DNA from 3 places in the Superficieibacter sp. genome. Region 2 is predicted to be linked to each of the others. Evidence: riboswitches for the same ligand, from Rfam matches in the RefSeq annotation. Region 2 holds a riboswitch; each other region holds the start of a gene.
What was found. Region 2 has a riboswitch for thiamine pyrophosphate ahead of thiM (hydroxyethylthiazole kinase). Riboswitches for the same ligand answer to the same signal wherever they lie in the genome.

Region 1: another riboswitch for thiamine pyrophosphate. It lies ahead of thiB (thiamine ABC transporter substrate binding subunit); the one in region 2 lies ahead of thiM (hydroxyethylthiazole kinase).
Region 3: another riboswitch for thiamine pyrophosphate. It lies ahead of thiC (phosphomethylpyrimidine synthase ThiC); the one in region 2 lies ahead of thiM (hydroxyethylthiazole kinase).

What each region holds. Positions count from the first base shown of each region.
Region 1 is NZ_DAMAPU010000007.1:129,635-133,782, reverse strand. It holds gene RT197_RS14690 (sugar efflux transporter) at 1-328, opposite strand, end outside; gene sgrT (glucose uptake inhibitor SgrT) at 433-585, opposite strand; gene sgrR (HTH-type transcriptional regulator SgrR) at 674-2,329, shown strand; TPP riboswitch at 2,366-2,458, shown strand; gene thiB (thiamine ABC transporter substrate binding subunit) at 2,491-3,474, shown strand; gene thiP (thiamine/thiamine pyrophosphate ABC transporter permease ThiP) at 3,450-4,148, shown strand, end outside.
Region 2 is NZ_DAMAPU010000005.1:53,972-58,119, forward strand. It holds gene RT197_RS11440 (GntR family transcriptional regulator) at 1-434, opposite strand, end outside; gene thiD (bifunctional hydroxymethylpyrimidine kinase/phosphomethylpyrimidine kinase) at 618-1,418, opposite strand; gene thiM (hydroxyethylthiazole kinase) at 1,415-2,203, opposite strand; TPP riboswitch at 2,239-2,335, opposite strand; gene lafU (putative lateral flagellar export/assembly protein LafU) at 2,460-3,452, opposite strand; gene motA (flagellar motor stator protein MotA) at 3,452-4,148, opposite strand, start outside.
Region 3 is NZ_DAMAPU010000023.1:6,100-10,247, forward strand. It holds gene hemE (uroporphyrinogen decarboxylase) at 1-783, opposite strand, end outside; gene nudC (NAD(+) diphosphatase) at 825-1,598, opposite strand; gene rsd (sigma D regulator) at 1,697-2,200, shown strand; TPP riboswitch at 2,245-2,346, shown strand; gene thiC (phosphomethylpyrimidine synthase ThiC) at 2,432-4,148, shown strand, end outside.

The DNA of each region.
Region 1 (4,148 bases), on a different contig from region 2:
CGCAGGTAATGAGCGTCAGGTAGTGGCGGTTAAACGCAAACAGCAGCGCATTGACGACCGCCAACAGGCAGCAGAAGACAATCAGTTTTCGCCGGTCGCCCTGGCTGTCGGAGCGCTTTGCCAGCAGCAGGCTAATCAGTATCCCGGCAATGGCGTTAACGGTGTAAAAAAAACCGACCCAAAACGGTTCGGCCCCCACTTCGCGGTTCAGAAACAAACTGAGCGTTGGAGCCTGTAGCGCCCCGGCGATACCTACCATAAACGCTGCGATCATAAATGCGGCATAAATTCCGTTGAGCCGCCGTGCCATCGTCATTACCCAGAGCATGAAAAGTCCCTTACGCACAAGAATGAAAACGAAAAAAGCCAGCAGAAATAATCTGCTGGCGGGTGATTTTACACCAATACTCAGTCACACATGATGTCTGCAAATCAGTTTTCAGAGGTCCGGTCTGTAACGTCCCACTGCATCAGTTCCTCAAGCAACCGGAGCCGCTGTAGTGCGCTCTGACGGGCCAGCCAGGACACTCCCTGTGTCGCAATAAAATAGCGCAGATAAAACTGACGAATGAAAGACCCCTTCATATTCCACCTCCTTGCTTCATCGCTGATGATTATTGTCTTAATATGGGGATAAATAAATTGCTGGGTTTTTAGCGGGAGTTCCTCTTTTATGTCCTCTGGCCGTCTACAACAACAATTCATCCGCCTGTGGCAATGCTGCGACGGCAAATCGCAGGAGACCACCCTGAACGAGCTGGCAGAACTGCTGAGCTGCTCGCGGCGGCATATGCGCACCCTGCTGAATACCATGCAGGCCCGCGGCTGGCTGACCTGGGAAGCCGAGGCCGGACGCGGCAAGCGCTCGCGCCTGACGTTCCTGTATACCGGGCTGGCGCTCCAGCAGCAGCGGGCGGAAGACCTGCTGGAGCAGGATCGTATCGACCAGTTGGTCCAGCTGGTGGGCGATAAAGCCACTGTCCGCCAGATGCTGGTCTCCCATCTTGGGCGCAGCTTCCGTCAGGGGCGGCATATTCTGCGCGTGCTCTACTATCGGCCGATGAAAAATCTGCTTCCCGGCAGCGCGCTGCGCCGTTCAGAAACCCATATGGCGCGACAAATCTTTAGCGCGCTGACGCGTATAAATGAGGAAAACGGGGAACTGGAACCGGACATTGCCCACCACTGGCAGCAAATTTCTCCGTTGCACTGGCGATTTTTTTTACGTCCCGGCATTCATTTTCATCACGGGCGCGAACTGGAGATGGAGGATGTCATCGCCTCGCTCAGCCGAATCAACCCCCAGCCGCTGTATGCGCACATCACCCGCATTCACTCCCCCACCGCCTGGACGCTGGATATTCATCTCAGCCAGCCGGACCGCTGGCTGCCCTGGCTGCTGGGAAATACGCCGGCCATGATTTTGCCCCGCGAGTGGGAAACGATGAGCCGCTTCGCCAGCCAGCCGATTGGCACCGGCCCCTACGCCGTCGGGCGCAATAACCAGAACCAGCTGAAAATTCACGCGTTCGACGACTATTTTGGCTACCGGGCGCTGATTGATGAGGTGAATGTCTGGGTGCTGCCGGATCTTAGCGAAGAACTTAACGGCAGCCTGATGCTGGAGGGATCGCCGGACGGGGAAAAAGCGGTAGAGAGTCGTCTCGAAGAGGGTTGCTACTATCTGCTGTTCGATGCCCGCTCGCCGCGCGGGTCAAACATGGCGGTGCGCCAGTGGCTAAGCTATATCCTTGCCCCCGCCAGCCTCCTTTATCACGCTGAAGATAGTTATAAATACCGCTGGTTCCCGGCCTATGGACTGCTGCCGCGCTGGCATCACGCTCACAGTGAACGCTGCGAAAAACCGGCGGGCCTGGAAGCGGTGACGATGACCTATTACCGCGATCACGTCGAACATCATATTATTGCGCAGATTATGGCGCGGTTGCTGGCGGAGCACGGGGTAAAACTGGACATCAACGAGGTGGACTATGATGAATGGCACCGGGGCGATGCAATCAGCGACATCTGGCTCAACAGCGCCAATTTTACCCTGCCGCTCGATTTCTCGCTTTTCTCGCACCTGTATGAAGTACCGTTGATCCAGCACTGCATTCCCATCGACTGGCAGAAAGACGCCACGCGCTGGCACGCGGGTGAAATGGATTTGGCAGTCTGGTGCCAGCAGTTACTGACCAGCCAGGCCATCGTGCCGCTGATCCACCACTGGCTAATCATTCAGGGACAGCGCAGTATGCGCGGTCTGCGCATGAACACGCTGGGCTGGTTCGATTTTAAATCGGCCTGGTTTGCGCCGCCGGAACCATAAAGCTTTCAGAAAACTCACAAAATTATTACACTGATGACGTTCTCAACGGGGTGCCGCGTAAGGCTGAGAAAATACCCGTCGAACCTGATCCGGATAATGCCGGCGAAGGGATTTGAGGCTGGTGCTCAAAATCCTTTGCCACCCATCGACTGAGGTGCAAAGTGTTGAAAAAATATCTGCCGTTGCTGGCGCTGGTCGCCGCGCCCGTTTTCGCTAAACCTGTTCTTACCGTCTATACCTACGACTCTTTCTCCGCAGACTGGGGACCGGGGCCGGTGGTCAAAAAAGCCTTTGAAGCCGACTGCCAGTGCGAACTGAAATTCGTGACGCTGGAGGACGGCGTATCGCTGCTTAATCGTCTGCGCATGGAAGGCAAAAACAGCAAAGCTGACGTAGTGCTGGGGCTGGACAACAACCTGCTGGAAGCCGCCACCCAGACCAAACTGTTTGCCAAAAGCGACGTCCCGGCAAGCGCGGTCAAGGTGCCTGGCGGCTGGAACAACGACACCTTCGTGCCGTTCGATTATGGCTATTTCGCCTTCGTCTACGATAAAAACAAACTGAAAAACCCGCCGAAAAGCCTGAAGGAACTGGTAGAAAGTGACCAGAAATGGCGGGTAATTTATGAAGATCCGCGTACCAGCACGCCGGGTCTGGGCCTGCTGTTGTGGATGCAAAAAGTCTACGGCGATAAAACCCCGGAAGCCTGGCAGAAACTGGCGGCGAAAACCGTCACCGTCACCAAAGGCTGGAGCGAAGCCTACGGCCTGTTCCTGAAAGGTGAGAGCGACCTGGTGCTGAGCTACACCACTTCCCCGGCCTATCACATCATCGAAGAGAAAAAAGACCAGTATGCGGCGGCGGATTTTGCCGAAGGCCACTATTTGCAGGTTGAGGTCGCCGCGCGCACCGCAGCCAGCAAGCAGCCGGAACTGGCGAAAAAGTTCCTCACCTTTATGGTTTCGCCTGCTTTCCAGAACGCCATTCCGACCGGTAACTGGATGTATCCGGTCGCTGACGTCACCCTGCCGGACGGGTTTGCCGCGCTGGCGAAACCCAAAACCACGCTGGAATTTACCCCGCAACAGGTCGCAGCCGACCGTCAGTCATGGATTAGCCAGTGGCAACGCGCCGTCAGCCGCTAATTCCGGGCTGGATGCTGCCGGGTCTGAGTGCCGCCACCCTGATGGTGGCGGTCGCGCTGGCGGCATTCCTGGCCTTGTGGTTCAGCGCGCCGCAGGCGGCCTGGCGCACGCTGTTTGCGGACAGCTACCTGTGGCACGTGGTGCGCTTCTCCTTCTGGCAGGCGTTTTTGTCGGCGCTGCTGTCGGTGGTTCCGGCGATCTTTCTGGCCCGTGCGCTGTACCGCCGCCGCTTTCCCGGCAGGCTGGCGCTGCTGCGCCTGTGCGCCATGACCCTGATCCTGCCGGTGCTGGTCGCGGTATTCGGCATTCTGAGCGTCTACGGGCGGCAGGGCTGGCTGGCCTCGCTGTTTCAGGCGCTGGGGCTGGAGTGGACCTTTTCTCCCTACGGACTACAGGGCATTCTGCTGGCGCACGTATTCTTTAATCTGCCGATGGCGAGCCGCCTGCTGCTTCAGGCGCTGGAGCAAATCCCCGGCGAGCAGCGGCAACTGGCGGCGCAACTGGGGATGCGCGGTTACGACTTCTTCCGGCTGGTCGAGTGGCCGTGGCTGCGTCGCCAGATCCCCCCCATCGCCGCGCTGATTTTCATGCTCTGCTTCGCCAGCTTTGCCACCGTGCTGTCGCTGGGCGGCGGGCCGCAGGCGACGACCATTGAACTGGCGATCTATCAGGCG
Region 2 (4,148 bases):
CGCCTGAGCATGAACACGTCGCTGTTGGTCTCAATCGCCAGCCGCTGCGCCACCTCTTCCGGGCAGGGAACGATACGCTTATTCACCCACAGGGTATCCGGCTTTTTGCCGAGCAGCACCACCTGTTGGGAAAAGCCGCGCGCCTCCTTCAGCGAATATTCAAAGATATTATTGATTTGCGTCCCGTAGCCTCGCGCCCGCGTCACGACGCCCTCTTCTTCCAGGGTTTGCATAGCCTTGCGCACGGTAATGCGCGAAACGCCGGTCAACTGGCTGAGATCGCGCTCGCCAGGCAAAATATTGCCGTGCGCCAGCCCGCCGCTGCGCACGGCATTTTTTATCGTCTCGGCAAATTTCAGGTACAGCGGTGTATTATCCGCCGCCGTCATTCGCTCATTTAGCTGCTCAATCAGCTGGATATGCGCTTGTTCCATTTGTCTTTTTTCCATGTCCGGGTCTGCTGGCAGTATATCACGCGCGTCAAAATCTGAGCATTTTCTTGACCGCCAGCCCGTGCTTACCCGGCCCGCGCTCATCCTGATATTGGCTGCCCCCGTCGCAGGTGCCGGGGATACCCACACATTTGCCGGGTTAATCAGTCGCCGGGAGCCGAATGCCTACCACCACGCGTGAAAATGATGCACCGGGCCAATTCCCTCCCCGACCTCCAGCGTATCGGCCTGCGCCAGCGCCGCAGAAAGCCAGCTTTTGGCCTGCTGCACCGTGTCGGCCCAACGGGAATGGCGCGGGCGCAGCGCGGCCAGCGCCGCAGAAAGCGTGCAGCCGGTGCCGTGGGTGTTTTTGGTATTCACCCGCGGGGCGGTAAACCGCTGTTCGCCGTCAGGGGTAAACAGCCAGTCCGGGCTTTCGGCGTCGTCGAGATGCCCGCCTTTCATCAGCACCGCACCGCAGCCCAGCGCCAGCAACGCCCGGCCCTGTTCCAGCATTTCCCGCTCGGTGCGGGCATGAGGCGCATCCAGCAGCGCGGCGGCTTCCGGCAGGTTGGGGGTGATCAGTGAAACCTGCGGCAGCAGACGGCTGCGCAGAGTGGCGACCGCCGACGCAGAAAGCAGCGGATCGCCGCTTTTTGCCAGCATGACCGTATCCAGCACTACGTTTTTGATCTGGTAGCGCTGAAGACGCTCCGCTACCGCCTCAACGATATCGGTTTCCGCCAGCATCCCAATTTTGGTGGTATCGATGCGCACATCGCTGAAGACCGAATCAAGCTGCGCGGCGACGAAATCCGGCTCGATGCGATACACCGACTGTACGCCACGGGTATTCTGCGCCACCAGCGCGGTAATAACCGAACAGCCGTAAGCGCCGAGCGCCGAGAAGGTTTTCAGATCGGCCTGAATGCCCGCGCCGCCGCTGGGATCGGTTCCGGCAATGGTTAATGCGTTGATTCGTTTCATGCCTGCACCTCCCCTTCCAGCGTCCACAGCGCATCAAGAAAGGCCGGAATAAAACTGCCGGGGCCGCCGCTGTGTCCGGCAGCCTGCGATCCGGCCTGTTTGAACCAGGCGCAGGCAGAGGCCACGTTGCTAAGCCGGTCACCGGGTAGCGCACCGCTGGCGGCAACCACGGCGGAGAGCGCGCAGCCGGTACCCACCACGCGGGTCATCAGCGCATTACCGCCGCTGACCGCCAGCGTGCGCTGACCGTCGGTGATGTAATCCACTTCGCCCGTCACGACCACAATCGTCGAGAACGACCGCCCCAGATCCTGAGCAGCAGGCAGCGCCGCCGCTGCCGTGTCGGTGGTATCCACTCCGCGTCCGCCCGCGCTGGCTCCGGCGAGGGCAAGGATCTCCGACGCATTACCGCGAATGGCGGCGGGCCGCAGCGTTAACAGCTCATGGCAAAAGCGGCTGCGCAGGGTCAGTGCACCGACCGCCACCGGATCGAGAGTCCAGGGTTTTTGCGCGGCGCTGGCGCTGATGACCGCCGCCCGCATGGCCTGCGCGCGCTCTTCGGTCAGGGTGCCGACGTTTATCAGCAGCGCATCGGCGATTGCCGCAAACTGCGCGGCCTCCTGCGCATCAATCACCATCGCCGGGGATGCGCCCAGCGCCAGCAGGACGTTGGCGGTAAAGGTTTGCACGACGTCATTTGTCATGCAGTGAACAAGCGGGGAACGACGACGGAAAAGAGGTAACGCGTGCGCCGCAGCGGTGCGGCTGTGCAGGTCAGGTTGCATAGTTATGCTCCTGCCAGACGCTGAAGAAGGACTTCTGTACAGGAGTCAGACTTCCCTACGCTGGCATTATCCAGATCAGGTAATACGGGTATTTCTCAGCCTTCACGCAGAAGGGCACCCCGAGTCATGTAGATTACATTTCTTTATTAATGACCAGCTTAGGGGAAGTCGCCTGGTGATGCAAGTTTGTACTGTAAGGCTATTTAAACAAGGTAAAATTAAATAGCCATAAGAAAAAACGACGGGGTGTGCTCCTTCATCCGTGCTTGTTTTGTATTTTCAACGCAGGTAGCGCAATATGTGGCTTTTCGCCCGCCTCCAGTTGGCTGGCTATTGGCTTGACAATTTTCTCTCCTTGCGCGCCAAAGAACTGATACAGCGTGTCGGAGGCTGACTGAGTGAGCACCATAATTTCGATACGGCGATTATTAGCACCGGTAGGATCTTTGGTATCCAGCAGCATTTGGTCGGCCATTGCACTCACCTGCATCACTTTGTCCGTTGGCATCCCCGCCTGTTCCAGCACCCGCCTGGCCGACAGCGCCCGGTCACCGGAGAGGTTCCAGTTGTTGTAGGCATTCTGCTTATACTGCATCGCGTCCGTGTGGCCCGTGATAATGATTTTATTATCCAGAGAGTCAAAAATGGGCGTCAGTTCGGTGAGCAACGCGCTGAAGAACGGCATGATTTTGGCGCTTCCCCGTTCAAACATACTGCGATTCTTATTGTCTTTGATCAGGATGCGCAGACCTTGTGGCACAATTTCCATCTCAAGGTTAGATTCCATATGCGCCCTGAGCGCAATATCGTTAATGCTGGTTGCCAGTTCACCCAATTCTCTGACAGATTTCTGTTTCAACAGCGCCATTTTCTTCGTCGTGTCCAGCGCTTTTTTGGCGCTATCCTCATCGACCCGGGCGCTCAGCACTTTATCGCTGTTGGCCCCTTGCTTATTTCCCCGGCTGTTAGTGCCATTAACAATATGTTTCTTACCCAGGTTGTTGAGCGGAGCGATACCCCCGCCATTAAAAATGGAGTGTCCATGAAGCGCTGCAACAATACTTTCACGATCTTTTTTACTGACGCTGTTAACAATCCACAGGGTCATAAACAGCGCCATCATCGCCAGGGTAAAATCCGCAAAGGCCACTTTCCATGCTCCCCCATGATGACCGCCGTGGCTCTTTTTTATTTGCCGCCGGATAATCGTGGTCTTTTGATCCCGACCGCGTCTGTTCGATTGGCGCATTATTCCTCTGTCTCCAGCATCGCATTAACCCACGCGTCCAGATTCGCAAAGGTCGGTTTGGAGGCAAGATGCAGGAGCTTACGTCCAGCATCCACAGCCAGCAGCGTCGGTTTTCCCCCTGCCTGAGCAACCAGTACAGTACGCACACATTCCAGCAGTGAGTGTTCCGCACGCGCCTGTTGCTCCATGGCGTTCGCCAGTGGGTCCATAAAGCAGTAACAGAAAAAGACCCCAAGGAATGTTCCCACCAGCGCCGCCGCCACTTTTAAACCAATCAGGGCAATGGAGCCATCAATGGACTGCATGGTGATAATAATCCCCAGCACCGCAGCACAGATACCAAACCCGGGCATAGCTTCAGCTGTACGCGCCAGAGAACGCGATGGCGCCATCAATTCATCTTCTACCGCAGCCAGTTCCTGATCGATAATCCCTTCGAGTTCATGCGCCTCAATTTTACCCATTGCCATCAATCGAAAGTTATCTGAGATAAAAGCCACCAGACGTTTTTGTTTGAGGATCAGAGGATGTTTCTGAAATAACAGACTCTCTTCCGGTTGTTCAATATGTTGGTCAAGAACACGTAGCCCCCCGGACTGTACCATTTCCAGAAGTTCATAAAGACACATTAACAACTGGCGCTGAAACTCCGGCCCCATATTCTTTTTAGTTAAAACACCTTTAATCTGGTGAACA
Region 3 (4,148 bases), on a different contig from region 2:
TTCAGCAATCGCTTCCAGCCACTGACCGCCGCCTTTGGTAAACAGCGTCACCGGCACGCGTCGGCCTTCGTTTTCACGCAGCAGACCATCGACAATTTTATGCATGTAATAAAGCGAGAACTGCTGGTAGTCGCGCCCGGTCAACACGCCGCCCCAGGTATCAAAAATCATCACCGACTGTGCGCCTGCTTTGATTTGCGCATTCAGGTACGAAGTGACGCTTTTCGCCAGCTTATCAAGCAACAGATGCAGCGTTTGCGGTTCGGCATACATCATCTTTTTGATAACGGTAAAGGCTTTACTGCTGCCGCCTTCGACCATGTAGGTTGCCAGCGTCCACGGGCTGCCGGAAAAACCGATTAGCGGCACCTCGCCTTTTAACGCGCGGCGAATGGTGCGTACAGCGTTCATAACGTAGCCCAGCTCCAGTTCAGGATCGGGCACCGGCAGTTTGTCGACGTCGGCTTTGCAGGTAATGGGCGAGGTGAAACGCGGGCCTTCGCCAGCTTCAAAATACAGACCCAGCCCCATCGCGTCCGGGATGGTCAGGATATCCGAGAAGAGGATCGCCGCATCCAGCTTATAGCGGCGCAGCGGTTGCAGGGTGACTTCACAGGCCAGCTCAGCGTTTTTGCACAGCGACATAAAATCGCCCGCCTGGGCGCGCGTCGCTTTATATTCCGGCAAATAGCGCCCGGCCTGGCGCATCATCCATACCGGTGTGACATCAACAGGCTGACGTTGCAGCGCGCGCAGGTAACGATCGTTCTTCAGTTCGGTCATTATGATTTCCTTTTACGTTATGCCGGACAGTATATAAGAAACTAGGCGTCCTCTGCCCGACACAATGCCACGGTATCTTCGATCAGGCGTCTCGCCACGGTTCCCGCCTCAGGCAGCAGCGGCAAGTTGTCATAGCGATACCAGCCTGCATCCAGCAACTCTTTCGGGTCGATGACGATTTCGCCGCTATCGTATTCGGCCATAAATGCAGTCATCAACGACTGGGGGAACGGCCACGGCTGGGAGGTCACATAGCGCAGATTTTTCACGGTAATGCCGCTCTCTTCCATGACCTCGCGGGCGACGGTTTGCTCCAGCGTTTCGCCCACTTCAGTGAAGCCCGCCAGCACGGTATAAACGCCGTTGCGATGGCGCGTGTGCTGGGCCAGCAAAATGGCGTCGCCGCGACGTATCGCCACGATGATGCACGGCGCGATTTGTGGGTAGTAGCGTTCGCGACAATGGCTGCACAGCATCGCCCATTCGGTCTTGCTGGGATGCATGGCATGACCACAGTAGCCGCAGAATTTATGCGAGCGGTAAAATTCGGCAAGCTGCACGCCGCGCCCGGCCAACTGGAATAATCCGGCATCCTGAGTGATGACCTGACGCACCGATCCCATCTCATGACGACGCCCCTGCTGCACCAGCCATACCGCTTCGCCTTCCCATTCGCCGATATGGAGTGCGCGCTGACCCACAAGATCAAAATTTCCTGCCTCGCCGTGTGGTAATTCTCCGGTGGGCAGCCATAATTTTTGTTCATGGCTGACTATCCACCAGCCGCAATCTGACTTCTCGATAATACGGTCCATAATCACTTGCACAACCTTAGTTTCACTGGCATGTTGGTAACATTATTTTCACATCTTTAGTGAACAATTTTTCTAATCTTAATTTTACGGGGTCATTTATGCTAAACCACCTGGAAAGACTAACGGAGCGCGTTGGGGGAAGTAATGACCTCGTCGATCGCTGGCTACAGGTGCGCAAGCAGTTGCTTGTGACGTACTACAACCTTGTGGGCCTTAAGCCAGGCAAAGAATCCATCACCCAACTCGACGAAAAAGCGCTTGATGATTTCTGCCATAACCTCGTTGATTATCTTTCCGCCGGTCATTTCAGTATTTATGAACGCATTGTCAATGAAATGGAAGGGGCAAGCCCACTTATCGCCGCCACCAAACTGTATCCGCAACTGGAAGCTAACACTCAGGAAATCATGGGTTACTACGATTCCAGTCTTGAAAGCGCTATCGATCATGATAACTGCCTCGAGTTTCAGCAGGCGCTCTCCGCTATTGGTGAAGCGCTGGCGGCACGCTTTACGCTGGAAGATAAACTGATCCAACTGGCGTTTGATTACAACCTGAGTGAAAGCGCCAATGACGAAAGCAACGTCGCACGACCTGCTTGAGTTCTTAAACATTAACGCGTAATTTGTATACACCCCTGCGGGGGTTTTTCTTGTCGGAGTGCCTATTTTAGGCTGAGACCGTTCATTCGGGATCCGCGGAACCTGATCAGGTTAATACCTGCGAAGGGAACAAGAGTAATTCTGCTTTTGGCTTTGCCTTTACGGGCAAAGTACATCCATTACTCCATCCGTTGTCTGACAAGCCACGTCCTTAACTTTCTGGAATGAGCTATGTCTGCCACTAAACTGACCCGCCGCGAACAACGCGAGCACGCACAACGTTTCATTGATACCCTTGAAGGCACCGCCTTCCCTAACTCCACGCGCATTTACATCACCGGCTCCCGGCCAGATATCCGTATCCCGATGCGTGAGATTGCGCTTAGCCCGACGCTTATCGGCGGCGCTAAAGACAACCCGCAGTTTGAAGAGAACGAAGCCGTCCCGGTCTACGATACCTCCGGTCCGTATGGCGATCCCGACGTCAAAATCAACGTCCAGCAAGGCCTGGCAAAGCTGCGCCAGCCGTGGATTGATGCGCGGGATGACAGTGAAGAACTGTCCGACCGTAGCTCCGCGTACACCAAAGCGCGGCTAGCGGATGACGGTCTGGACGAACTGCGCTTCAGCGGCCTGCTAACCCCGAAACGGGCGAAGAGCGGCAAATGCGTAACCCAGTTGCACTACGCGCGTCGGGGCATCGTGACGCCGGAGATGGAGTTTATCGCCATCCGCGAAAATATGGGACGCGAGCGCATCCGCAGTGAAGTGCTGCGTCAACAACATCCGGGTCAGGGCTTTGGCGCACGCCTGCCGGAGAATATCACCCCGCAATTCGTCCGCGATGAAGTTGCCGCCGGACGGGCAATTATTCCGGCCAACATCAATCACCCGGAATCCGAACCGATGATCATCGGGCGCAATTTCCTGGTGAAAGTGAACGCCAATATCGGCAACTCGGCGGTGACCTCCTCGATTGAGGAAGAAGTGGAAAAACTGGTGTGGTCTACGCGCTGGGGCGCGGACACGGTGATGGACCTCTCCACCGGACGCTATATTCACGAAACCCGCGAGTGGATCCTGCGCAACAGCCCGGTGCCTATCGGTACAGTGCCGATCTACCAGGCGCTGGAGAAGGTCAACGGCATCGCTGAAGATCTGACCTGGGAAGCTTTCCGCGACACCTTACTGGAGCAGGCGGAACAGGGTGTGGACTACTTCACCATTCACGCAGGCGTGCTGCTGCGCTATGTGCCGATGACCGCCAAAAGGCTGACCGGCATTGTCTCGCGCGGTGGCTCGATCATGGCGAAATGGTGCCTCTCCCATCACCGGGAAAACTTCCTCTACGAGCGCTTTCGTGACATCTGTGAAATCTGCGCTGCCTACGACGTTTCCCTGTCGCTCGGCGACGGCCTGCGTCCCGGCTCGATTCAGGATGCCAACGACGAGGCGCAGTTTGCTGAACTGCATACGCTGGGTGAACTGACTAAAATCGCCTGGGAATATGATGTGCAGGTAATGATTGAAGGTCCGGGCCATGTGCCGATGCAGATGATCCGCCGCAATATGACGGAAGAGCTGGAGCACTGCCATGAAGCGCCGTTTTATACGCTGGGACCGTTGACTACCGATATCGCGCCGGGCTACGACCACTTCACTTCCGGCATTGGCGCGGCGATGATTGGCTGGTTCGGCTGCGCGATGCTGTGCTACGTCACCCCAAAAGAACACCTCGGCCTGCCGAACAAAGAAGACGTGAAGCAGGGGCTGATCACTTACAAAATTGCGGCTCACGCGGCGGATCTGGCGAAGGGGCATCCGGGAGCACAAATCCGCGACAACGCCATGTCAAAAGCGCGCTTCGAATTCCGCTGGGAAGATCAGTTTAACCTCGCGCTCGACCCGTTCACTGCCCGCGCTTATCACGATGAAACCCTGCCGCAGG